DNA from 4 places in the Rhizobium sp. OAE497 genome. Region 3 is predicted to be linked to each of the others. Evidence: predicted binding sites of a transcription regulator. Region 3 holds the regulator's gene; each other region holds the start of a gene.
The links. Region 3 encodes LexA, which represses DNA repair genes until DNA is damaged. Its sites were predicted from a motif close to TGTTCNNNNTGTGTTCNG; they were not measured.
Positions count from the first base shown of each region.

Region 1: ABIE40_RS01410 (YifB family Mg chelatase-like AAA ATPase) is a predicted target of LexA. The motif match lies at 2,730-2,747, and genes of this name have one in related genera.
Region 2: ABIE40_RS05345 (PA0069 family radical SAM protein) is a predicted target of LexA. The motif match lies at 2,861-2,878, and genes of this name have one in related genera.
Region 4: ABIE40_RS28870 (DUF3072 domain-containing protein) is a predicted target of LexA. The motif match lies at 2,590-2,607, and genes of this name have one in related genera.

Region 1 is NZ_JBEPOA010000001.1:272,812-278,773, forward strand. Features, by position in the region: gene ABIE40_RS01395 (sn-glycerol-3-phosphate import ATP-binding protein UgpC) at 1-1,006, shown strand, start outside; gene ABIE40_RS01400 (cupin domain-containing protein) at 1,107-1,610, shown strand; gene gshB (glutathione synthase) at 1,707-2,654, shown strand; gene ABIE40_RS01410 (YifB family Mg chelatase-like AAA ATPase) at 2,834-4,366, shown strand; gene cysK (cysteine synthase A) at 4,467-5,429, opposite strand; gene ABIE40_RS01420 (LysE family translocator) at 5,562-5,962, opposite strand, start outside.
Region 2 is NZ_JBEPOA010000001.1:1,044,633-1,050,594, reverse strand. Features, by position in the region: gene ABIE40_RS05365 (tetratricopeptide repeat protein) at 1-851, shown strand, start outside; gene ABIE40_RS05360 (4-(cytidine 5'-diphospho)-2-C-methyl-D-erythritol kinase) at 858-1,739, shown strand; gene moaB (molybdenum cofactor biosynthesis protein B) at 1,741-2,286, shown strand; gene ABIE40_RS05350 (glycosyltransferase family 2 protein) at 2,289-2,807, opposite strand; gene ABIE40_RS05345 (PA0069 family radical SAM protein) at 2,946-4,103, shown strand; gene rnhB (ribonuclease HII) at 4,317-5,006, shown strand; partial or broken gene ABIE40_RS05335 (F0F1 ATP synthase subunit B) at 5,568-5,962, opposite strand, start outside.
Region 3 is NZ_JBEPOA010000001.1:1,728,358-1,734,319, forward strand. Features, by position in the region: partial or broken gene gltA (citrate synthase) at 1-250, opposite strand, end outside; gene ABIE40_RS08975 (ComEC/Rec2 family competence protein) at 650-2,968, shown strand; gene lexA (transcriptional repressor LexA) at 2,949-3,662, opposite strand; gene ABIE40_RS08985 (VOC family protein) at 3,867-4,745, shown strand; gene kdsA (3-deoxy-8-phosphooctulonate synthase) at 4,742-5,587, shown strand; gene eno (phosphopyruvate hydratase) at 5,752-5,962, shown strand, end outside.
Region 4 is NZ_JBEPOA010000003.1:473,982-479,943, forward strand. Features, by position in the region: gene ABIE40_RS28855 (helix-turn-helix domain-containing protein) at 1-1,194, opposite strand, end outside; gene ABIE40_RS28860 (DUF6932 family protein) at 1,191-1,718, opposite strand; gene ABIE40_RS31075 (DUF72 domain-containing protein) at 1,800-2,099, opposite strand; gene ABIE40_RS31080 (DUF72 domain-containing protein) at 2,042-2,398, opposite strand; gene ABIE40_RS28870 (DUF3072 domain-containing protein) at 2,624-2,839, shown strand; gene ABIE40_RS28875 (hypothetical protein) at 2,943-3,218, shown strand; gene scpB (SMC-Scp complex subunit ScpB) at 3,208-3,912, opposite strand; gene ABIE40_RS28885 (DUF1403 family protein) at 3,915-4,880, opposite strand.

The sequences.
Region 1 (5,962 bases), 1.5 Mb from region 3:
CGTCCTCGTCGGACCGTCCGGCTGTGGCAAGTCCACGCTGCTGCGCATGATCGCCGGTCTCGAGAGCATCTCCGAAGGACAGGTGAAGATCGGCAGCCGCGTCGTCAATAATGTCGAGCCGGCTGACCGCGACATCGCCATGGTGTTCCAGAACTATGCGCTCTATCCGCATATGTCGGTGCGCCAGAACCTCGAATACGGCCTGAAGAACCGCGGGACGCCGCGGGCGGAGATCGATGCCCGCGTCGCCGAAGCCGCGCGCATGCTGCAGATCGAGCAGTATCTCGAGCGCAAGCCGAAGGCTCTCTCCGGCGGACAGCGCCAGCGTGTTGCCATGGGCCGCGCCATCGTCCGCAAGCCCGCCGTCTTCCTGTTCGATGAACCGCTGTCGAACCTCGATGCGAAGCTGCGCGTCTCCATGCGCGGCGAGATCAAGCGCCTGCAGCGCCGTCTCGGCACGACGTCGATCTATGTCACCCACGACCAGCTGGAAGCAATGACGCTGGCGGACCGCCTCGTCGTCCTGAACGGCGGCCATATCGAGCAGATCGGCGCGCCGCTCGAAGTCTATCACACGCCGGCCTCGACCTTTGTCGCCAGCTTCATCGGCTCTCCCGCCATGAACCTGCTGAAGGGCGAGCTGCATGGCGACAAGCTGGCGATCGGCCCGAGCCTGATCGATCTCGCAGGCAATGCGCCGGCATCCGGCCCGGTCACCATCGGCATGCGCGCCGAAGATCTGCGCCTAGCCAAGCCGGATGAATACGCCATGCCGCTCACCGTCGAATATGTCGAGGAGCTCGGTTCGCAGCGTCTTGTCCATGGCCTGCTCGGCGACCAGCAGCTGACCGCGGTCGTCTCGCCGGAAACGCCGATGACCGCAGAAATGCGCTTCGTCATCGCGCCCGAGAAGCTGCATTTCTTTGCCGCAGATACCGGCAAGCGGATCGGCAATGGTGTTGCGCAGTCGGCGAACGCGGCTGTTACCGCCGAAGCCGTTCAATAGGCATCGGCAGGATCTGTTAAAATTTTAGCGGCCGCTTGAACGCCTCTCTTACGACTCCTCTGTTATTGCCGGAACATTGGGGTAGTAAACGGGGTGTTTCATGGCCTGGAAGCTTATGCTTGCAAGTGCGGTCGCGATGGCTGCGCGCACGGTGCCGTATGCCGTGGCGATGCCGCGCGGCAAATCCTTCATCGCGCATTCGAGCGATCACCTGCCGATGAAATCGACGCCCATCAATCCGGACTGGATCGTCAGCGGCGACCCGCAGGCGCGTACTGCCGAGCATTCGCGCGGCCATGACGAAGCCTCGCTGACGGCGATCTGGGACTGCACGGCAGGCGAATTCCGCTGGTTCTTCGGCTGGGACGAAACGGTGATGATCCTCGAAGGCGAAGTGCATATCACCGCTGAAGACGGCACCGAGCGCACACTTCGCGCCGGCGACGTCGCCTTCTTCGCCGGTGGCACCTGGGCCAGCTGGCGTGTCGACACCTACGTCCGCAAGGTCGCCTTCCTGCGCAAGCCCTTCCCGAAGCCCGTGGCGCTCGCCTATCGTCTTCGCAACATGCTGCGCAATAGCGGCCAGCAGGGCCTCGCCGCTTGAAAAATCCTTGATCGCGATGCTGCGAAGTCCTTGATTGGCCGTTGCGTTCGACCCTCTTGCGACCTACATCTGTCCGGCATTCAGTGAGGGACGGAAATGGCCAAGATCAAGAACGTAGCGGTCCAGATGGACCATGTTTCGGGCATCAACATCGCAGGCGATTCCACCTTCGCCATGAGCCTTGAGGCGCAGACCCGGGGCTACAAGCTCTTCCACTATACGCCCGATCGCCTGAGCTTCCGCGACGGCCAGGTCTTCGCCTCCGTCGAGCCGATGATCTTGCGCGACGTCAAGGGCGATCATTTCGAGCTCGGCGCGCCCGAGCGTGTCGATCTCTCGACCATGGATGTCGTCCTGCTCCGCCAGGATCCGCCCTTCGACATGTCCTACATCACCTCGACCCATCTTCTCGAGCGCATTCATCCGAAGACGCTCGTCGTCAACGATCCGGCCTGGGTCCGCAATTCGCCGGAGAAGATCTTCGTCACCGAATTCGCCGACCTGATGCCGAAGACGCTGATCACCAAGGACGCCGCCGAAATCCGCCGCTTCCGCGACGAGATGGGCGACATCATTCTGAAGCCGCTCTACGGTAATGGCGGCGCCGGCGTCTTCCATTCGACCAAGGACGACCGCAACCTTTCCTCGCTGCTCGAAATGTTCGGCCAGCTCTTCCGCGAGCCCTTCATCGCCCAGCAGTACCTGCCTGACGTGCGCAAGGGCGACAAGCGCATTATCCTCGTCGATGGCGAACCCGTTGGCGCCATCAACCGTGTTCCGGCCGAGCACGACAGCCGCTCCAACATGCATGTCGGCGGCCGCGCCGAGGCGACCGAACTGACCGCACGCGAGCAGGAAATCTGCAAGCGCATCGGCCCGGCCCTGCGCGAGCGCGGCTTCCTGCTCGTCGGCATCGATGTCATCGGCGATTACATGACCGAGATCAATGTCACGTCTCCGACCGGCATCCGAGAGGTCAAGAAGTTCGGCGGCGCCGATATCGCCAGCCTTCTCTGGGATGCGATCGAGCGCAAGCGCGCCTGATTTTTCAGGACCTTTGTTCTCATTTGAGGGTCTGATACAACCCGCTGCAACCTGAGTGCAGCGGGGACGTGAATCTGTTCATTTATTGTTCTTGTTTTATTCTACTTGCTATGCCAGATTGCAATCCGCGGCCATGAAGGGTCGCAATACGCGATGTAGTTGGTTGCGGGGGCAGGGGCATGGTCGCACGGGTCAGTACGGTTGCATTCCACGGCATTGAAGGCGTTCCGGTCGAGGTGCAGGTGATGGTCGCTCCCGGCAAGATCGGCATGCAGATCGTCGGGCTTCCCGACAAGGCGGTTGCGGAAAGCCGCGAGCGGGTGCAGGCAGCGCTCCACGCGTCGGGGCTGGCGCTTCCGGCAAAAAGGGTCACCGTCAATCTCGCGCCCGCCGATCTTCCAAAGGAAGGCTCGCATTTCGACCTTCCGATCGCGCTCGGCCTGATGGCTGCTCTCGGCGCCATCCCGGCGGATGCGCTCTCGGATTATGTCGTCCTGGGTGAGCTCAATCTCGATGGCACGATCGCACCCGTTGCCGGTGCGCTGCCTGCGGCGATCGGCGCCAATGCCCTCGGCAAGGGGCTTATCTGCCCGGCCGAAGGCGGCCCGGAAGCCGCCTGGGCCGGAACGCAGCTCGATATCCTCGCGCCGCGGAGCCTCATTGCACTCGCCAACCATTTCCGCGGCACGCAGGTTCTGTCGCGGCCGGAGCCATCGATCCGCGCCAATGCCGCAAACCTTCCCGATCTCGCCGACATCAAGGGACAGGAAAGCGCCAAGCGCGCGCTGGAGGTGGCGGCTGCCGGCGGCCATAACCTGCTGATGGTTGGCCCGCCCGGGTCCGGAAAGTCGATGCTCGCCGCCCGTCTGCCGTCCATCCTGCCGCCGCTGTCGGCCGCTGAGCTGCTCGAAGTGTCGATGATTCATTCGATCGCCGGTCAGCTCTCAGGCGGCAAGCTTTCCGACCGGCGCCCGTTCCGCACCCCGCACCATTCGGCAACGATGGCCGCCATGGTCGGCGGCGGGCTCCGCGCCCGTCCCGGCGAGGCGTCGCTCGCCCATCACGGCATTCTCTTTCTCGACGAATTTCCGGAATTCTCGCCGCAGGCACTCGATGCCCTGCGCCAGCCGCTGGAAACCGGCGAATGCATCATCGCCCGCGCCAATCACCGGGTCTCTTATCCTGCCAATATCCAGCTGGTCGCCGCCATGAACCCCTGCCGCTGTGGCATGGCGGGCGAACCCGGCCATAGCTGCGCCCGTGGTCCCCGTTGCCAGGCCGACTATCAGGCGCGCATCTCGGGCCCGCTGATGGACCGCATCGATATCCGCATCGACGTCCCGGCCGTTTCTGCAGCGGACCTGATCCGCCCGATGCCGGCCGAGGCAAGCAGCACGATCGCCGCCCGCGTCGCCCGCGCCCGCGAACTGCAGGCCGACCGTTTCATCGCTGCAGGTCTCAATACCATCACCACCAACGCCCGCTGCTCGACAGCGCTGATCGAGAAATATGCCGAGCCGGATGCCGGAGGTCTTCAGCTGTTGCGCGATGCCGCCGAGAAGATGCGCTTCTCCGCCCGCGGCTATCATCGGGTCCTGAAAGTCGCGCGCACACTCGCCGATCTCGACGGCAAGGCAACTGTCGGCCGCATCCATCTCGCCGAAGCGATTTCCTATCGCATCGCAGGAGAACGGCTGACCGCGGCAGCGTGAAAGAGCGAATAGTTTGTAGCGAATAGCGAATAGAAAAAGAAAAGCTTGCCAGACGGTGACGCCGAGCAAGCTTCGCTATTCGCTATTCGCTATTCGCTATTCAGCCCCCAAGCCCATCGAACAGCGCCGTCGAGAGATAGCGCTCGGCAAAGGACGGGATGATCACCACGATGTTCTTGCCGGCATTTTCTTCGCGGCTGCCCACCTTGATGGCTGCGGCAAGTGCTGCACCCGAGGAGATGCCGACCGGCACGCCTTCGAGCTTGGCAACCAGACGGGCGGTTTCCATCGCCGTTCCGCTGTTGATGGTGACGACCTCGTCGTAGATCTTGGTGTCGAGGATGGCGGGCGCAAAGCCCGCGCCGATGCCCTGGATCTTGTGCGGGCCGGGCTGGCCGCCGGAGAGAACCGGGGATTCCTCCGGCTCGACGGCGATCACCTTGATGCTGGCCTTCTTCGACTTCAGCACCTGGCCTGCGCCGGTGATCGTGCCACCGGTGCCGATGCCGGAAACGAGAATGTCGACGCTGCCGTCGGTATCGTTCCAGATTTCCTCGGCTGTCGTCTTGCGATGGATCTCGGGGTTGGCAGGATTTTCGAACTGCTGCGGAATGATCGCGTCAGGCAGCGTCGCGGCCAGTTCTTCGGCCTTGGCGATCGCGCCCTTCATGCCCTTCGGCCCCTCGGTCAGCACCAGCTCGGCGCCGAGCAGCGCCAGCATTTTGCGGCGTTCGACCGACATGGTTTCCGGCATGGTCAGGATCAGCTTGTAGCCCTTGGCGGCTGCCGCGAAGGCAAGCGCGATACCGGTATTGCCGGAGGTCGGCTCAACCAGCGTCGTCTTGCCGGGCGAAATCTTGCCCTGCGCTTCCAGGGTCTCGATCATCGCCACGCCGATACGGTCCTTGACGGAGGCGATCGGGTTGAAGAACTCAAGCTTGGCCAGCAGGTTGGCCTTGACGCCCTTTTCCTTGGCGAGCTTGTCGAGGCGCACGATCGGCGTATCGCCGATGGTCTCGGTGATGGACGAATAGATGCGGCCGCGGCCCGGTTTCTTCGACATGCGTGCTCTCCCTTTAAGTGTGTTGCCGAGAGAATAGGGTCAAAGGCGGATGGACGCCAGACTGAGCCCTCCGCCACGGCGGCATCAAGGAGAAAAAATCCTTTTAAAACCGCCGTTTGACGAACGAATTTTTCAGGCTGCGCGAGTGGCAATAAAGGCTGCCGTGCCCGCCAGGATGCCGGCCGCCGTCCGGTTCAGCGCCTGCAATGCGCGCGGCTGCTTCAGCATGCTGCGGGCGCGGGTTGCAAGCAGCATATAGGGGATCAGCACACTCAGGAGCACGACAAAGGTGGAGGTTAGCAGCAATCCATATTCGCGCAGGCCGATCGCATGGATGTCGATCAGCGTCGGCACCAGCGCCACGTAGAACAGCATTGTCTTCGGATTCCCGAGCGTTACCAGCAGGCCCGAAAGAAACGACATGCCGACGCTGCTCGATTTGCGCGCCGCGATATCCTGCGGCAGCAGCCCCGATGTCCAAAGCTTGTAGGCGATGTAGCAGAGATAGATCACGCCCGCGAACTTGATGACGA
Region 2 (5,962 bases), 680 kb from region 3:
TCCTGCTCGGCGGCATTGCCGAGAAGCAGGAACAGATGGACCGCGCCATCGAATTCTACCAGAAGGTTCCGGCGGATTCGCCGATGCGCCGCATCTCCGAACTGCAACTCGGCCTGGCGCTCGCCCAGGGCGGCAAGGTGGAAGAGGCCCGCAAGCATCTGCAGCAGCTGATCGCCTCCGACCCGAAGGATATTCGCAGCTACCTCGCCTATGGCAGCGTTCTTTCCGACGCCAAGGACTATCCGGCCATGGCAGAGAATTACGACAAGGCCGTCGAGGCGATCGGCTCCCTGCCGGGCCGCGCCGACTGGACCGTGTTCTTCCAACGCGGCATTGCCTATGAGCGCCTGAAGAAGTGGGATCAGGCCGAGCCGAACTTCCGCAAGGCGCTGGAGCTCAATCCGGACCAGCCGCAGGTTCTGAACTATCTGGGCTATTCCTGGATCGACATGAACAAGAATCTCGACGAAGGCCTGACGATGATCAAGAAGGCCGTCGATCTCAGACCTGACGACGGCTACATCATCGATTCGCTGGGCTGGGCCTACTACCGGCTCAACCGCTTCAACGATGCCGTGGCCGAGCTCGAAAAGGCCGCCGAAATCAAGGCCGGCGACGCGACGATCAACGATCACCTCGGCGATGCCTACTGGCATGTCGGCCGCAAGCTCGAGGCCGTCTATCAGTGGAACCGGGCGCTGAACTCGCAGCCCGAGGAAGCCGAGATCCCGAAGATCAAGGACAAGATCGCCAACGGCCTGAAGCCGGAGAACGACGAGGCCAAGTCTGCCGACAAGAAGCAGCCGGACCCGGCGCCGGTGACCCCGCCGCCCGTCGACAAGAAGTCCTGATAACGGATGCCGGATGCGGAGAGCCGCCGTTTCACGGTGACTGAAGACGCGCCTGCGAAAATCAATCTGGCCCTGCATGTGACGGGCGAGAGAGACGACGGCTACCATCTGCTCGACATGCTGGTGACCTTCACCAGTCACGGCGACCGGCTGAGCTTCACCGCCGCCGATGCCGACGGCTTCACGATCGGCGGGCGTTTTGCCGGCGATCTCGGCGGCGATCCCGGCAGCAATCTCGTTCTCAAGGCACGAGATCTTCTGCGGCAGGCCGTGCTTGCCCAGGGCGGCCATGCGCCCGCGGTTTCCATCCATCTCGACAAGAACCTGCCGGTTGCCTCCGGGATCGGCGGCGGCTCGGCGGATGCGGCTGCGGCGCTGCGCGGGCTTCAGCGTTTCTGGAACGTGCGGGTGCCGGCCGATATCCTTTCGGCGCTCGCCCTGCAGCTTGGCGCCGATGTGCCGATGTGCCTGGAAAGCCGCCCGCTGATTGCCCGGGGGATCGGCGAGGAGATCGAGCGGGTCGCGCTGCCACGGCTCTTTTTGGTGCTCGCCAATCCGCTGAAGGGCGTCTCGACGCCGCAGATCTTTCGCGCGCTGGCACAGAAGAACAACCGGCCGCTCGATCTTTCGCCCGGCGGCTGGATGCGGGTGATCGAGGCCAATCGCAACGACCTCGAGCCGCCGGCGCGCAGCCTGACGCCCGAGATTGCCGAGATTTCGGCCCTGCTTGCCGGGAGCGGCGCCGATCTGGTGCGCATGTCCGGCTCCGGCGCCACCTGCTTTGGCCTCTTCCCTTCCCTGCAGGCGGCAGAGGCCGCCGCCCAACAGCTTCACAGCCAGCGGCCGGACTGGTATTTCCAGGCAACGGAAACTGTTTCGGGAGAGTGACATGCCTGGCATAGACGAGAACCGGCCATTCATTCCCGTCGGCATCGCCGTGCTGACCGTCTCCGATACCCGCACGCTCCAGGACGACAAGTCGGGCGACACGCTCGCTGGCCGCATCGTTGAGGCCGGCCACAGACTGGTCGACCGCGCCATCGTGCGGGACGACAAGCAGGCGATCGCGGCGCGGGTGAAGGCGTGGACGCAGACCGATGGCATCGACGTCGTCATCACCACCGGCGGGACCGGCTTTACCGGCCGCGACGTGACGCCCGAGGCATTGGAGCCGCTGTTCGAAAAGCGCATGGACGGCTTTTCGGAAGTCTTCCACCGGATTTCCTACGACAAGATCGGCACATCGACGATCCAGTCCCGCGCCACGGCCGGCGTTGCCAACGCCACCTTCATCTTCGTGCTGCCCGGCTCGCCCGGCGCCTGCAAGGATGCCTGGGACGGGATCCTGAAGGCGCAGCTCGACTACCGGCACATGCCCTGCAATTTCGTGGAGATCATGCCGCGGCTCGACGAGCACCTGAAGCGCGGCGGCTGATTCTATCTGGCGGCGCGCGCCACCCAGGAAGGAATCAATTCACTGGAAAGCTGCCTGAGCTTCTGGCCCTTCGGGAATTCCGAGAGCCGCATGCCGCTCCTTGCCGAGGCGACCGCCTGTTTCTTGGGGACAAGATAGGCAAGCTCCAGCGGCGGCAAGGCACGGCCGACCCGCTGCAGGAACGGACGTCGGTAGGCGCGCGAGGCGGTGAAGCGGGCGGGCAGTTTGTTCAGCGCCACATATTCGGCGATCTCGTCGATCCAGCCCGCCTGCGGGCGCGCACCCGGCTCGACGAAGAGCAGCCACTCGCCCCGGGCCGAGCGCAATATGTCCTTGATATCCCATTGCGAATGGAAACGGCAGCCGGCAGCATCCGCCACCCGAGAGGTGCCGTCGCGCGAGCCGTGATCGAGCACCACGACATCACTTACAAGCCCTTCGACCGCGCCCGCGACCAGCACCGATAAAGTCTGCGCCAGCTCAGGTTCCTGATCCTGGCACTCCAGAACAACCGTCAACATTGCCTATTTATAATGCGCCGCACAAAATTTTGCCAGCGCGACTTTCCTCATTTTGTTCTTGCATTGTTCTCATTTTCTGACTAGGAATTTAATCATCAAGAACGGGCGAAGGCAACGCCTCCGCTGCGGGAGAATCCGATGAACGAACAGTCCCTTGCAGGGCAGGCCGCATTCGCGCCTGCCAATACGGCAGATATTGCCGAAGCGCTGATCGCCCAATCCGGCCTGCGGGTGGATGGCGAGCGCCGCCGCGGACGTGGCGCCGGGCTTAACCCGAGCGGCAGGTTCGAGCCGCAAAGCCGCGAGACGTTCGACGACGGCTGGCAGACGCTGGAAGAGTTGCCGCCGTTCCGCACCGAAGTGCAGATCGAGAAGCCACGCACGGCGATAACCCGCAACGAGTCGCCCGACATTCCCTTCGACCGATCGATCAATCCCTATCGCGGCTGCGAGCATGGCTGCATCTATTGCTTCGCGCGGCCGAGCCACGCCTATATGGGGCTGTCGGCCGGGCTCGATTTCGAGGCGAAGCTGTTTGCCAAGCCCGATGCCGCCAAGCTCCTGGAGCGCGAGCTTGCCAAGCCCGGTTACAAGCCGCGGGTGATCGCCATCGGCACCAATACCGACCCCTACCAGCCGATCGAGAAGGAATGGCGCATCATGCGGCAGATCCTCGAAGTGCTGAACAAGGCGAACCACCCGGTTTCGATCGTCACCAAGTCGGCGATGATCATGCGCGACATCGATATCCTCAAGGACATGGCCGCCAAGGGGCTGGTGCGCGCCTCGCTCTCGGTGACGACGCTCGACCGCAAGCTCGCCCGCACCATGGAGCCGCGCGCCTCGACGCCGCCGCGGCGGCTGGAGGCGATCCATGCGCTGAGCGAGGCCGGCATTCCGACCTCGGTGATGGCGGCACCCGTCATCCCGGCGCTGAACGACCACGAGCTGGAGCGCATTCTGGAGGCTTCGCATGCCGCCGGCGCGCGCGAGGCGGGTTACGTTCTGCTGCGTCTGCCGCTCGAAGTGTCGCCGCTCTTCCGCGACTGGCTGCTGCAGCATTATCCGGACCGTTACCGGCACGTCATGTCGCTGGTGCGCTCGATGCGCGGCGGCAAGGATTATGACGCCGAGTTCGGCAAGCGGATGAAGGGTGCAGGCCCCTATGCCTGGCAGATTTCCCGCCGCTTCGAGATGGCCACCAAGCGGCTCGGCATGGTCAGACGCAGCATGCCGCTGCGCGACGATCTCTTCGTGCCGCCGGATGGCAGCGGCGTGCAGCTGTCGCTGCTTTGACGACTTCGCGCCCGCTGGCACGGGCGCGTGAGGAGCGTTTCGACCGGCCGGCGGGTATGCCGCCGGCAATGACGCAATACCCGCAGGCCGCCGCCGCCCTGGCTGCCTGCACACCGCGAATGGGTCCCCTGCCCCTTCGCGGCCCTAGCCCCCGGCCGCCGCCCTGTTCCGGGGGCTTGCAGGAAATCGGGTTGGCGTGCGAGGTTCAGCCGCATGAAACGTCGCACGCCACCCGATTCTCCTCTGCTTTTCGAAGACGTCCCGCTCACTCCGGATTTCAAGCTGGAGCTGAAGGCCCGCAAGGCGGGCCACTGGCCGGTCGCCGGTGCCGATGAAGCCGGACGCGGGCCGCTCGCAGGCCCTGTCGTTGCCGCAGCGGTCATTCTCGACCCTAAGCGCATCCCCGAGGGGTTGAACGATTCCAAGCAGCTGTCGGCGGCCAAGCGCGAGGAGCTGTTCGTGCAGATCCTGGCAACGGCCACGGTGTCCATCGCCTCGTCGAGCGCGACGCGCATCGACGACACCGATATCCGCAAGGCGAGCCTCGACGCCATGCGCCGCGCCATCTGCGGCCTCTCCATTCCGGCGGCCTACGTGCTGACCGACGGCCTCGACGTGCCCCAGGGGCTCGAGTGTCCCGGCCAGGCGGTGGTCAAGGGCGACGCGCGTTCCGTCTCCATCGCCGCCGCCTCGATCGTCGCCAAGGTCACCCGCGACCGGATGATGACCCGCGCCCACCTCGTCTTCCCCAACTACGGCTTCGCCGCCCACGCCGGCTACGGCACGGCGCAGCACCGTGCGGGGATCGAGGCGCATGGCCCCTGCCCGCTGCACCGCATGACGTTCCGGCCGTTGCGGAAGGATGGGGTGGTTGCGGTGACGGAGGAGATGTTGCGGGATTGAGGCGTGGCGGCTCCGCCCGATGCGGTTGCACCCGGAGCCCCCTCATCCGCCCTGCGGGCACCTACCGGGGTCGAGCCACTGGTCTCGACCCCGGTAGGTGGCCCGATAGGGCCGGATGAGGGGGCTGCGGGCGCCAGCCTTTGATGTTTCACACGTCCCCTATGGACCGCCCCTAGACGCTGCCTCGTGTGCTACCTCGCTCCAAGGCCGCCACTTCTCCTCCCTCATTCCTGTGCCCTTAGGGCTACGCCCACGGGATGTCACAGGAATCCAGTGCGCCCCAGTCCTGGGGCGCGAGAGACTCATTGGTGCGCTGGAAGTCGTCTCGTGTCATTCACGGCGCAGACGCGCCGTGGCTGGATTCCTGTGACAAGCACAGGAATGAGGGAGGTTGGGGAGGTCTCGGTGATCCGATTGACGGTCTGCGTTGGCTGCGCGGCATGAGAGGCCCCTCCCACGGTGAACAACTGTCGCAGCAGATTGCGAGGCTGCTAAAGCCACCACCCCAAAAACAAAAAGCCCCGCACAATGGCGGGGCTTTTCAAACTCAATGTCCGAACCTCAGTTCAGGCGCGTCTTCACTTCGCCGACGCGCGGCCTTGAAGAGGTCGGTCTGGACCTTGGCGTCCGCCTTCTTGGCGAGAACGGCTTCGGCTGCCGAGATGGCGAGGTCGACGGCGGCCGAGCGGACGGCCTTCATCGCATCGGCTTCCGCCTGCTTGATCTTCTGCTCGGAAAGCGCGGTGCGGTTGGCAACGAACTCTTCCGTCTTCTTCTTGGCTTCGGCGGTCAGCATGTCTGCTTCGCGCTCGGCAGCCGCGACGATGTTGGCAGCTTCGGCTTCGGCTTCCTTGCGCTTGCGCTGGTATTCGGCCAGCAGGTGCTGGGCCTCTTCGCGCAGGCGCTTGGCTTCCGCCAGTTCGTTGCGGATCTGATCGGCGCGGTCGTCGAGCGAC
Region 3 (5,962 bases):
GGAAGTCGCCGTGCTCGGCCAGCTGCTCGATCGGATAGCCGCGGTGCAAGAGAACGCCCTCATCGCCATCGATGTAGGTGATCTTCGATTCACAGGATGCGGTCGAGGTGAAACCAGGATCGTACGTGAAGGAGCCGGTGTTTTTGTAGAGTGCGCCGATATCGATGACATCTGGCCCAATCGTTCCGCTCTTTACGGAAAGATTGGCGGACTTGTCGCCGATTTTGATTGTTGCGCTTTGATCCGTCATTCTGATCCTCCAAATTGGCGGCGGCGCCATAAAAGCGCCATAGGGTTAAGCGTCCGCTCAGATTGCTATATGATAGCGCGCCTAATGCCAAGTTACCGTGACGCCATTTTGTGCATCGCAGTATCAACTTTTAGGCACTCCTGCGATGCTGTAAACGCATAGCGGAAGCCGATGATTTATTTAGGCTTTTTGCACTCACGATTTTTTGCGTTTTTTCAATCGATTATTGTTGCTGAAACGCGCGCAGGGTTGCATCTTGGTTGTATTTTAATGGGTCGCAAGGCTCTTTACATGCCGGGGTTGAAAAGCAGCGAGATCAGCCTGAAGCTTTCGGACGATGCGGCCAAATTGCCGCATCTTGAACCAGCGCGCGCCTATTCTGGCCTCGTGCCCGTGCCGATGCGGCACGTACCGGCCGCGCTCAGCGCCTACCGGCTCCGATCATCCATCAGGCGCGCGATAGGCGACATCCCGAAATGCGCCGACGAAGAGCTCGCCTACGGTGCGCGAATGCTCTTCGCGCCAGTTGCTCTCGGCTTTGGTGCTGTCGCGTGGTTTGCGGCCGGCACCGGCGTTTCGCCAATTATACCGCTCTTCTTCATCGCGGTGCTGTTCACTCTCATGATCGTGACCGATCGGGCGCGGGAGGGGATGCGCGTCGTGATCGCCGCATTGACGTTGGTCGCGGCAGGCGTGGCGACTGCGCAATTCGAAACGTGGAGAGCCGAGACCATCCTCCTTGATTCCGCCGTGACGACGACGGTCACGGGACGGGTCGAGCGCCGGGAAAGCGACGGCCGCGGCGGCTGGCGCTACCTGCTGTCATTGCGCGCAACCGAAAACCCGGTGGTGAAACGCCCGCCCGCCCGGGTGACTGTCATCGCCCGCGGCGCCAAGTCCGAGTTCGAGACGGGAACCTGGGTGAAGGGCAGGGCGCGGCTGACGCCACCCTCCGGTCCGGCACTCCCCGGTCTCAACGACTTCTCGTTCTCATCCTATTTCGATCGCGTTGGCGCCAATGGGTTTTTCTATGGGGCGCCAACGACGGTGACGCCGGGAGCCGCAGACGAGCATTCGCTGACCGACAGCGCCTTCGAGTGGCTCTACCGGCTGAGAAGCGGCATCGGTGATCGCATCAGGGGCATTTTGCCCGGCGATACCGGCGCTTTCGCCGCCGCCCTCGTGACCGACGAGCGGCGGGCGATTTCGGCAGAGACCACCGAAGCGCTCCGCCAATCCGGTCTTGCCCATATCATCGCCATATCCGGCCTCAACATGGCGCTGTCCGCCGGCATCTTCTTCGTCGGGTTCCGCACGCTGCTCAGCCTGTTTCCGTCCGTCGCCCAGGCCTATCCGGTCAAGAAGATCGCGGCCGCCGGAGCGCTTGCAGCCGTCACCGCCTATTTCCTGATTTCCGGCTTCGCAGTTTCCGCCGAGCGCGCCTTCATCATGATGGCGATCATGCTGACGGCGGTGTTCTTCGACCGGCCGTCGATCAGTTTGCGCAACGTGGCGCTCTCGGCGCTGATCATCATCGCCATCTCGCCCTCAGAAATCATGGGGCCGAGCTTTCAGATGTCCTTTGCCGCGACGCTGGCGCTGGTCGCCGGCTATGCGCTCTGGAAGGAGCGGCCGGCCCGCGACAAGCCCTTTGCGAAATTGCGCCTCGTCAGGCTCATGTCATCGGCGGCCGGCTTCTTCGGCGGCATCCTGCTCACCTCCGTCATCGGCGGTTTCTCGACGGCGCTGTTCTCGATCGAGCATTTTCACCGGCTGACGGCCTATGGCCTGCCTGCCAATCTCGCCGCCATGCCCGTCATCTCCTTCGTCATCATGCCGGCCGGGCTGCTTGCAATGCTTTTGATGCCGTTTGGGCTGGATGCCTGGGCCTGGCAGGTGGTCGGCTTCGGTCTCGATCTGGTGATCGCGATCGCCAAGACCGTCTCGTCCTGGGGCGGTGATATCGGCGTCGGCCGGTTGCCTGCCTGGTATTTCCCGGCTGCGGTCGCGGGCTTCCTGCTATTGACCCTGCTGCGCACCCGGCTGAGGCACATCGGCACGGCAATCATGGCCCTGTCGACGCTTGTGGTCGTCATGCTTCCCGAAAAGCCGCCGCCGAAGATCGTCATTGCTGAGGACGGCAGCATGGCGGGGATCATCGGTTCAAGCGCAATCGCCACCAATCGCCAGCGCCCGCCGGGTTTCATCTTCGATCAGTGGAAACGGGCTCTGGTGCTGGACAGCCATCGCGAGCCGATCTTCATCACATCGGCACTGGTCCCCACCGCGCCGCCGGGCGAAAGATTGAGGCTGACACCAGCGCAACAGCAGGAAGCGCAGAGCGCCATTGCGGTGAACGCCAGGGAAGAGCGGTTTTCCTGCGTCAAGAAAGCCTGGTGCACGGCAAAGCTGGAGAACGGCTCGGTGCTGACGGTCATCGACAATGCCGCTTACCTCGGCCCCGCCTGCGATGCATCCGATATCGTTGTCACACCGGTGCGCCTGCGGCTTGAAAGCTGCCGCTCTGGCGCGCTGCTCTTCACCGGCGCTACTTTAAGAAGGACAGGCTCTGTCGAGTTGAGCTTCGATGGAGGTGCTGCAGCGGTCACCGCATCCTTCGAGGATCTCGACCGCCCCTGGACCCGCCACCGCGCCTATGATTGGCGTAGCGGCACTTTTGACGGTGATGAGATCACCGTTAGTGATAGCGGCGGATAAGGCCGACAAGCTTGCCCTGAACCTTGACGCGGTCAGGCCCGAAGATACGCGTTTCGTAGGCCGGGTTGGCAGCTTCGAGTGCGATCGATGCGCCCTTGCGGCGGAAGCGCTTCAGCGTCGCTTCTTCATCGTCGACGAGGGCGACGACGATATCACCGGCATTGGCGGTATTGGTGTTGCGGATGATGACGGTGTCGCCGTCGTAGATGCCGGCCTCGATCATCGAGTCGCCCTTGACCTCAAGCGCATAGTGCTCACCGTTTCCGAGCATATCGGCGGGAACGGTGATGTCATGGGTGTTCTGCTGGATTGCCGAAATCGGCACACCGGCGGCGATGCGGCCCATGACCGGAACCGAGATCGAGCTGCTATTGTCTTCGTTCGCCGGCTTCGGCGGCGCGACGGGCTGCGGCTTGCCGAGGCTGCCTTCGATGACGCTTGGCGAGAAGCCGCGGCGCGGCTGGATGCTGGGGCTGTAGGCCTCGGGCAGCTTGATGACTTCCAATGCGCGGGCGCGGTTCGGTAGGCGGCGAATGAAGCCGCGCTCTTCGAGCGCTGTGATCAGGCGATGAATGCCCGACTTAGAGGCGAGGTCGAGCGCATCCTTCATTTCGTCGAAGGACGGCGGTACGCCGGACTCCTTCATCCGCTCGTGAATGAAGAGGAGAAGCTCCTGTTGTTTGCGCGTCAGCATCGAAGTCTTTCCCCAGATTCGTGAAACAAAGCCAGAACGGACACTATATGTTCCATATGTGTTCCGCAAGTGCCTAAATATTGGTAAAACTTCCCATCATTTTTCGTCATTTTTGAAAGTTTCTTTGCCGGATTGGTTATCCGCGCTTGCGCTTTGCCCGGCGCGGCGTGCAAATCTCTGCCGGCTTCACCGGAGGGAACCGCCATGACGCATCCGCTCGATCATCTGGTACTGCCCGTCACCCATATCGATGTCGCCCGCGAGCGACTCGGCCGTCTCGGTTTCACCGTCGCCGCCAATGGCCGTCATCCGTTCGGAACGGAGAATGCCTGCGTCTTCCTCGCCGACAAGACCTATCTCGAGCCGCTCGGCATCGCGAGCCAGGCGGAGTGCGATGCGGCCGCCGCCAAGGGCAACAGCTTTATCGCCCGCGACCAGGCCTTCCGCTTCCGCTGCGGCGATGATGGCTTCTCGGCGGTCGTCTTCGGCACCGACGATGCCGATGCGGACAAGGCCGCCTATGATGGCGCGCAGCTGAGCGGCGGTGACATGGTGGAGTTCTCGCGCCCGATCGTCATGCCCGATGGAACGCAGGCGACCGGCGCCTTCAAGCTCGCCTTTGCCGCCGATCTGAGGGCGCCCGATGTGTTCTTTTTCGCCTGCCAGCGGATCAACGCCTTTCCGGCCGATCGCAAGGCGCTGGAGACTCATGCCAACGGCGTTCTCGGCATTGTCGAGATTGCCCTCAGCGCGGAGGAACCCGACGCCTTCGCGTCGCTGTTGCAGACGGCAAGTGGCGGCGTTGCGCCCGGTGAGGCCGCCTTCGGCCTTTCCTTCGCCCTCAGTAATGTCCGGATCGCCATCTATTCCGAAGAAGGGATGGAGGCCTATTTCGATGTCGAGCCGCTTGGCACCGATAACGGCCTGCGGGCGCGGGCAATCGTCTTTGCGGTCGCTGATCTGGCCGTGACAGCGGCGCATTTGGCTGCTAACGGGATCACCTACTTGAATATGAACAATCGTCTATTGGTGAAGCCGGCGCCGGGACAAGGCGCGATCTTCGCCTTCGAGGAGACCCAATGAGCAACACCAATGCAGAAGTCGCCGTCGGCGAAGGCGCTGGCCGCGTTACCTTTTCCAATGCCGGCAAGCTGTCGATCATCGCTGGCCCCTGTCAGATGGAAAGCCGCGAACATGCCTTCATGATCGCCGGTGTTCTGAGCGAACTCTGCAAGAAGCTCGGCATCGGCCTCGTCTACAAGTCTTCCTTCGACAAGGCCAACCGCACTTCGCTTTCGGCGCAGCGCGGCATCGGCCTCGACAAGTCGCTCGAAGTCTTCTCTGATCTGAAGAAGGAATTTGGCTTCCCGGTTCTGACCGATATCCATACCGAGGAGCAGTGTGCAGAGGTCGCAACCGTCGTCGACATCCTGCAGATCCCGGCTTTCCTCTCGCGCCAGACCGACCTTCTCGTTGCTGCGGCCAAGACCGGCCGCGCCGTCAACGTCAAGAAGGGCCAGTTCTTGGCTCCGTGGGATATGAAGAACGTTCTTGCCAAGCTGAATGAGACGGGCAACCCGAACATCCTGCTCTGCGAGCGCGGTGCTTCCTTTGGTTACAACACGCTGGTCTCCGACATGCGCTCGCTGCCGATCATGGCGGCCATGGGCGCGCCTGTGATCTTCGACGCCACGCATTCGGTGCAGCAGCCGGGCGGGCAGGGCGGATCGAGCGGCGGTCAGCGCGAATTCGTCGAGACGCTGGCGCGTGCAGCCGTCGCCGTCGGCGTCGCCGGCGTCTTCGTCGAGACGCATGAAGATCCTGACAATGCGCCGTCGGATGGCCCGAACATGATCTATCTGAAGGATATGCCGCGGCTGCTCGAGAAGCTTCTGGCCTTCGATGCGATCGCAAAGTCGGCCTGACGTTCAAAAGGCTGACATGATCTTGTAATAGGCCACGCAGGTGGCCTGAAATGAAGGCATGTTAGGCGGCTCAAAAACGGCTGTGAAAACGCCATTGCAATCTGCGTGCCTTCGATTAAGACGATTTCAAACGATTTATCCACCCACCGAGCAGGAAGAAACCCATGACTGCAATTACCGATATCATCGCCCGCGAGATCCTCGATAGCCGTGGCAACCCCACCGTCGAAGTCGACGTCTATCTCGAAGATGGCAGCATGGGCCGTGCGGCTGTTCCGTCGGGCGCTTCGACCGGCGCGCATGAAGCCGTTGAAGTTCGCGATGGCGGCAAGCGCTATCTCGGCAAGGGTGTCGAAAAGGCTGTCGAAGCCGCCA
Region 4 (5,962 bases), on a different contig from region 3:
ACCGCGGGCCGCCTCTACACAGGCTTGCGCCAGTTCTTCGGCTCGACCATCAAGACTGGCGTCACCCGCAAACTGGCTCGCAGCAATTTCTTCGTCCGAGTTCCGACGTTCTGCTGAGGTTTCGTCGCCTTCGATAATCTCGAGAGTTGCTGCTTCCGGTTCCTGACCTGCGTGAAAAAGCTCGTGCAAAAGGTCGAACAGCCACCGGGCCTCGAAAGCCGAAGTCTGCTTGAGAACTACAATGTTTCTATGATTGTAACGCCAGCACGCACCGTGGAATGTTCCACGATCACGCAATGGCAAGACAGGGACGCCGAGATCCCAAGCGTAATGCAGGGCCGAGCGCAGCTCAAACTCACCGTACGCGTCAATAACGCCTTGCCGGAAGACCGTAGGATCTATCGGGATCGGCCGCCGTGGCATCTCGGCAGACGCACGAAGCACAGTGAGGGCTAGATAGTGGGCGTATGCAGCATATGCCGTGGTGGTTTTTTGCGACCGATTGGCTGGCATTTTGAACCGAGCGTGAGCGGCGGCAAGCTGGGGCGATTGCAGTACGCTGGGTCCAAACAGATTTTCACGGGTCCACCCGAAAATGCGCTGAAGAATTTCACCTGTCCGCTGTAAGATCTGGCTTTGATCCTCGACGTCAGCCTCCCCAGACAATCGCGCGCGATCAGACGAAGGGAGAAGACGCGTAAGTACGAAATCACGATCAAGACCGACTTGGCGCAGTTTGGCGACGAGGCTATCGAACGAAACCGCTGGTATGGGCAACATTATTTCGTTCTGGATTCGCACTCCTATTGCTTGAGCGATTTCTTGCACTCTCTGGAGACTTGCCGAACCGTACCTATCCGCTTCGTAGCGTTGTATTTGCTGCTCTTTTAACCCAAGCCGATCAGCCAAGTCTCTTTGGCTTAGCCCTGACGCTATGCGCGCTTTGATCAAACCTTCCGCCAATCCATCGAAGGAATCGAGGCTGATCATCGCCAGATCTTGTGATTTCAGACTATCAAAATTAGCGAGTTCAAGTTCTAGATCTGAGATCTGGCTCTCGAGGGCTTCTCGTTCAGCCTGAACGAGGCGCGGGTGTACGCCTTCTCTCTTTTGAAGGGAGAACTCTGTCAACGCCTTCTTGAACCGGTCGGCTTGAGAGCGCGTGATTCTGTACTGTCGCTCGTTGGTGATCATGGCAGACTCCTTAGGTTCAGTTCCACCACGCCCTTGGGCACGCCGTTACGGTCACTCTGAAAAAACTCCCTATATGTAACCCCGGGGGCGGCCAGACCTGACGCTGGGAAAAGCTCGCCGCCATACTTCATTTTCATTGCAGATCGCTGATTTGAGAAATCCAAGAGCACCGGATCTAGCAAGCCGGGGTCCACCCCAAGGGTGTCCCACGCGCCATCGTAATCACTCGGAAGTTGCTTTTGTGAAATGAAGCTGCCGTCGAGCAACACGGTCTGGCAACCTGCTGTAGCCAAGTTGTCTAATGCGGCAGCAAGACCTTCCAGCAGCCACAGACGGTGGCCGTTTCCCGAAAAAATCGACGACACCTCGCCCCAGGACGCCTGGTAGACGCCCTGAGGCAAATATCCGGTACTGGGGTCGAGCAGTGGAATCATGACACAACAATATCGTTGTGTTAGAGATTTGTCAAACTCCCCACGTATCGAATTCAGCATCAGGCGCAGGCGAGGCTGCCAGTTGCTCATCCGTAAGTTTCAGGCTTAATCGGTCGGCATTGGCTCCGCTGGATTCTCTTTCGACATCGGGCTACTCTCCCCGGAGAGGCTTCAGCACATTTCAAGCATGGTCAGCGCGTTTTCGATCGCTGCGCTTGAGGCTGTATTGTCGAACACGCACCAGCCATCGCGCGCCAGCAGTTTCGAGAACGCACTGATCTCATCGTCGCTATAGCTCGAGTAGTAGATTTTTGGCTTGCCATGCAGACGAACGTATTTCGGCGGTGTGTTGAAATCCTCCGCCAGCCACACCGGCGCCGGATCGGCCAGAACCCGGTCGATCCTATAGGTCTTCAGCAGATCCAGCGCTTCGGCCGATGCCCAGCTCTTGTGGCGTACCTCGATGACGATCGACCGTCATCGGCATGGCGCACCACCTTGAACGCGGTTTGGAGCACGTCAGCATCGAAGGCCAGCGATGGCGGCAGCTGACAGAGCAGTGGTCCACGCTTCTCTCCAAGAGGCGCGGTGTCTTCGAGGAACGTGTCGAACGGCTCGGCGATGTCTTTCATCGCCCTGGTGTGGGAGATCTCCTTGGGGATTTTGACTGCAAACCGAAAGCTGTCCGGAACGGACTCCGCCCACCGCGCGAATGTCGACGTCTTGTGCCGACGGTAGAAGGTCGAATTGATCTCGACGCCATCGAACACCGATACATATCGGGTGAGGCTGCTTCCTTCCTACGCAAACCGGTCGGCCACCTTTTTCAGGATGAACCAGGTGGCGGTGGCAACGATCGGCAATCGTCTTCTCCTCGGCTTGTAAACGCGTGAGCGGAACGAAGGGCCGGCAGCCGAGTTCCTTACGCCGATCAAGCACAAACCGGAACCATCCACCAGCCAAGAACGTTTGGAGAACGAATTCAGGAGATCGTTATGAGTGACAACCCGAAGGCTGATACATCATCCAACACGCAGAAAGACCTGGACGACTGGGTCAGCGGTGACGAGCCGATGACCGGCGCCCAACGCTCCTATCTGAAGACCTTGTCGGAGCAGGCGCATCAACCCGATGCCTATGCCGAGGATCTGACCAAGGCGGAAGCGTCAAAACGGATCGATGAACTGAAGCAGTCCCTCGATCTGGAGTGACGTGATGTCTCTGATGGCAGATGAACCGCCTGGAGGTCGATGCTGCACGGAACTTTTGTGCGCTGCAGCACTTAGGGATCGTCAACCGTGAAAGGACGTGACCGTGTCAGACCTGAAGCTTGGTGAACCGATCCCGACAGGCATTCCCGGTATTGAACCGGTCAGCACGGAAGTACAAGATGCCGCCAAGGCGGTCGTCCGGCCGTTCGAGCGGACGATTGACAGCGCGGTAGGCGCCTATCCAGATACAGCATTGTTCGACCAGTTGCTGCTTCTTCCAATGAAGCTCGGCCTGTGGATGGCGCTCGCTTCGACGGCAATGCTCGTCAGCCCGATCGCGATGACGAAGCGGCCGCAGACGACCGGTATCATTCAATAAAGGACGCTTCTTCGTCCGCGTCATTTTCGCCGCCTTCCGAGGCGGCGATTTCGTTTTGAACCGCATGTCGGCTCAGCAGGCCGGCGTCTTCGAGCGCTTCGATATTCGGCAGGTCGCGCAGCGTCTCCATACCGAACGCCGACAGAAAGTGCGGCGTCGTCACATAGGTATAGGGTGCGCCGGGCGTCGGGCTGCGCGGCCCAGAGCCGATGAATCCAGCGCCACGCAAATTGCCGACGGTATCGCGGCTGACTTCCTTGCCAAAAATCTTCGACAGTTCGCCACGGGTCACCGGCTGGAAATATCCGACCGCCATCAGCACCATCGCCTCGAACTCCGACAACATTGTTGCCGCGCCGCGCGTTGGAGCAGCTGAGGCCCGGATCGTTTCTGCGAACCGTGGCCGGGTCCGATGCTGCCAGCCGCCGGCAACCGACACCAGTTCATAGGGCCGGGCGCTGAGTTCCCCGCGCAGATCGTCGATCAGCAGATCGATGCTGCAGTTTTTTCCGACGACGCGCGCCAGCGTCTCGCGGGTGACCGGCTCGGCCGAGGCAAAGATCACGGCCTCGACCCGCATCATCCATTCCCGCCAGCGCATTTCTGGCGGCAGGTCCTCCAGCTCACGATCAAACAGACGTTCGTCTGCGGCGTTCGCTTTCCGGCGGGCTTTGGCTGCGCTTGCTCCCACCATCATCACAACCCAAAGATCCGAAAGGAGGATCGGCCGGAGAACTCGCGCACCGCGTCGAGACTTTCGAGCCGATCGAACAGCCGGTTGGCCGCCCAGCGCGACAGTTTTGAGCCCGGCACGGACGCGGACACCGCATCTTCCATCAGCAGCCTTCGGATCACCGGCTCGGCGCCCTTGGTCCGGAGCTTCGGTGCCACCGCCAATATCCGCGACGCCCGGCGATCGATCTCGATAGCTAACCGTAGCGCCAGTTCAACGCCATCGACCAGCGCCAGGCAGATCGCTTTCGGATAAGTCGGCTCCCCCGGCCGCACGCGACCGCGGCCACCAATGGTGCGGAAGGCGGGGCCAAAGCGCTCAGGCAACAGTAGGGGCACCGGCTTTGGCCAATTCAGCTTGCGCGCCAGAATGACGTCGGCCAGACCGAGCGCCATCACCTCGGCGTCCGGGCGAACGGCAGAGATCGCCGTTATCAGGTCCGCCACCGCGAAGGGTGCTGCTCGCCCGGACTGATTTGCAGACTCGACGATATCGGGAATTGAGGCAAGTTCGTCGTCCCACCGAAAGCCAGAAAGGTCGGCAATATCTTTGACGAATGAGGTGGTGACCGGTCCGGATCGGCGCGTCAGCATTCGTGTCGCCAGAAACAGCTTTCCAGCCGGGCCGGGATCGTCGCCGGTAACGGTCAGCAGAACGGCGTCGCGGAGCGCGCTTTCCACTTCATTGCGGCCGAGCATCTTGGCAGCGACGGCGGCTGATTTGAGGGCGAGCCGATCGCGCCAGCAACCAAGCCATGGAGGGTCGGCCCGAATCAGATCATCCAGCGATTTCAGAGCGATACCAGCGGCGAAGGCGGCGTCTGTCTCATTGGCGTCGCGACCACGGGCCAGCGTCCAGCCCGGGGGGCGGGGCGGCCAGGCGGGGCCGGTTGGAGCGGCGGGCGCAAGCGAATCCATGCGGCAGAGCATAAACCGCCTGTGCAGTTTTTGCCAGAAATATTGCACTTAACCGCACGCCATGTCGTTACATAAATATGTCCGATAATGTTGCATTATCGGACGTTATGGTCATTATAAAGAAATGCCCCAAATCATTGTCAGCTGACCGGAATTGATGAGATTCTGCAGTGGTTTTCCTAACGCGCCATATCTGCGTCAACCATCCGCTGCACTTGACCATTGATCTTATTCCCTTTTCCTTCGCTGGCGCGGCTAAGCGTTTTGTCACTTAGTCTCACGATTTCCGTCCTCGATGCGGCTAGCTCAACAATTCCATGCCCGAGCGAACGAGAGGACCTTAATTGGGCGGTCCACGTCTTTCTTGGCGCCCCTCCCCCGCGCCTCCCAGGGTGGAAAAACGCGACCGGCTCGCTTTCGGCCACAGATGACTCAGGACGCGTTCCGATATTTTTCCATCTCTGCGGTCATCCTCACCCTTGAAAAGCGCTGTACGGCCATCTGTGAGGGTCGAAAAATTTCACTTTCCTATTTTTTGAGGGGCCAGGCCGATTCTCCGCTGGACCGATAGTCAGGCGACCAACGGTCGAGCAGTCCCGCTTGATCTTCCTTCGGCAATGCTCGTCAGCGGCCTTTTCGATGCGAGCGATCATATCCGCCGGATCGCTCAGCAATCGGGCGACACCGATGGCAAGCGCGTACCGTTCCGCAGATGGTGCAGACGAGAGCTGCGCGATGTCCGTTGGCAGCTGCTGATCATAGATCGGGACTGCGACCGCGAATTCCGGCACCACAATTGTCAGCGCAGGGCGTCGGAAGCGTTTCGATTGGAGGGCGGGCTCGTGCTGTTGCGGCAACGACAATCTGGCCAATTCCCACGGAGCCGGAGGAGACGCTTTGCGGATCGGCGATAGCAGCAGCGACAAAGCCGGCTCAACTGGTACTGCGTCGGCACCCTTTCCCATTCCCCATCGATTGAGTATTGCCCCTCCCCTGCGCGCTGCCCAATAATCGCCGAGGGCACTGACCCCGCGGGTGTCGCGGCTGAACAGGGGTTGACGATGTCGCTCGCACCAGAAGGAAAAGGCAAACGA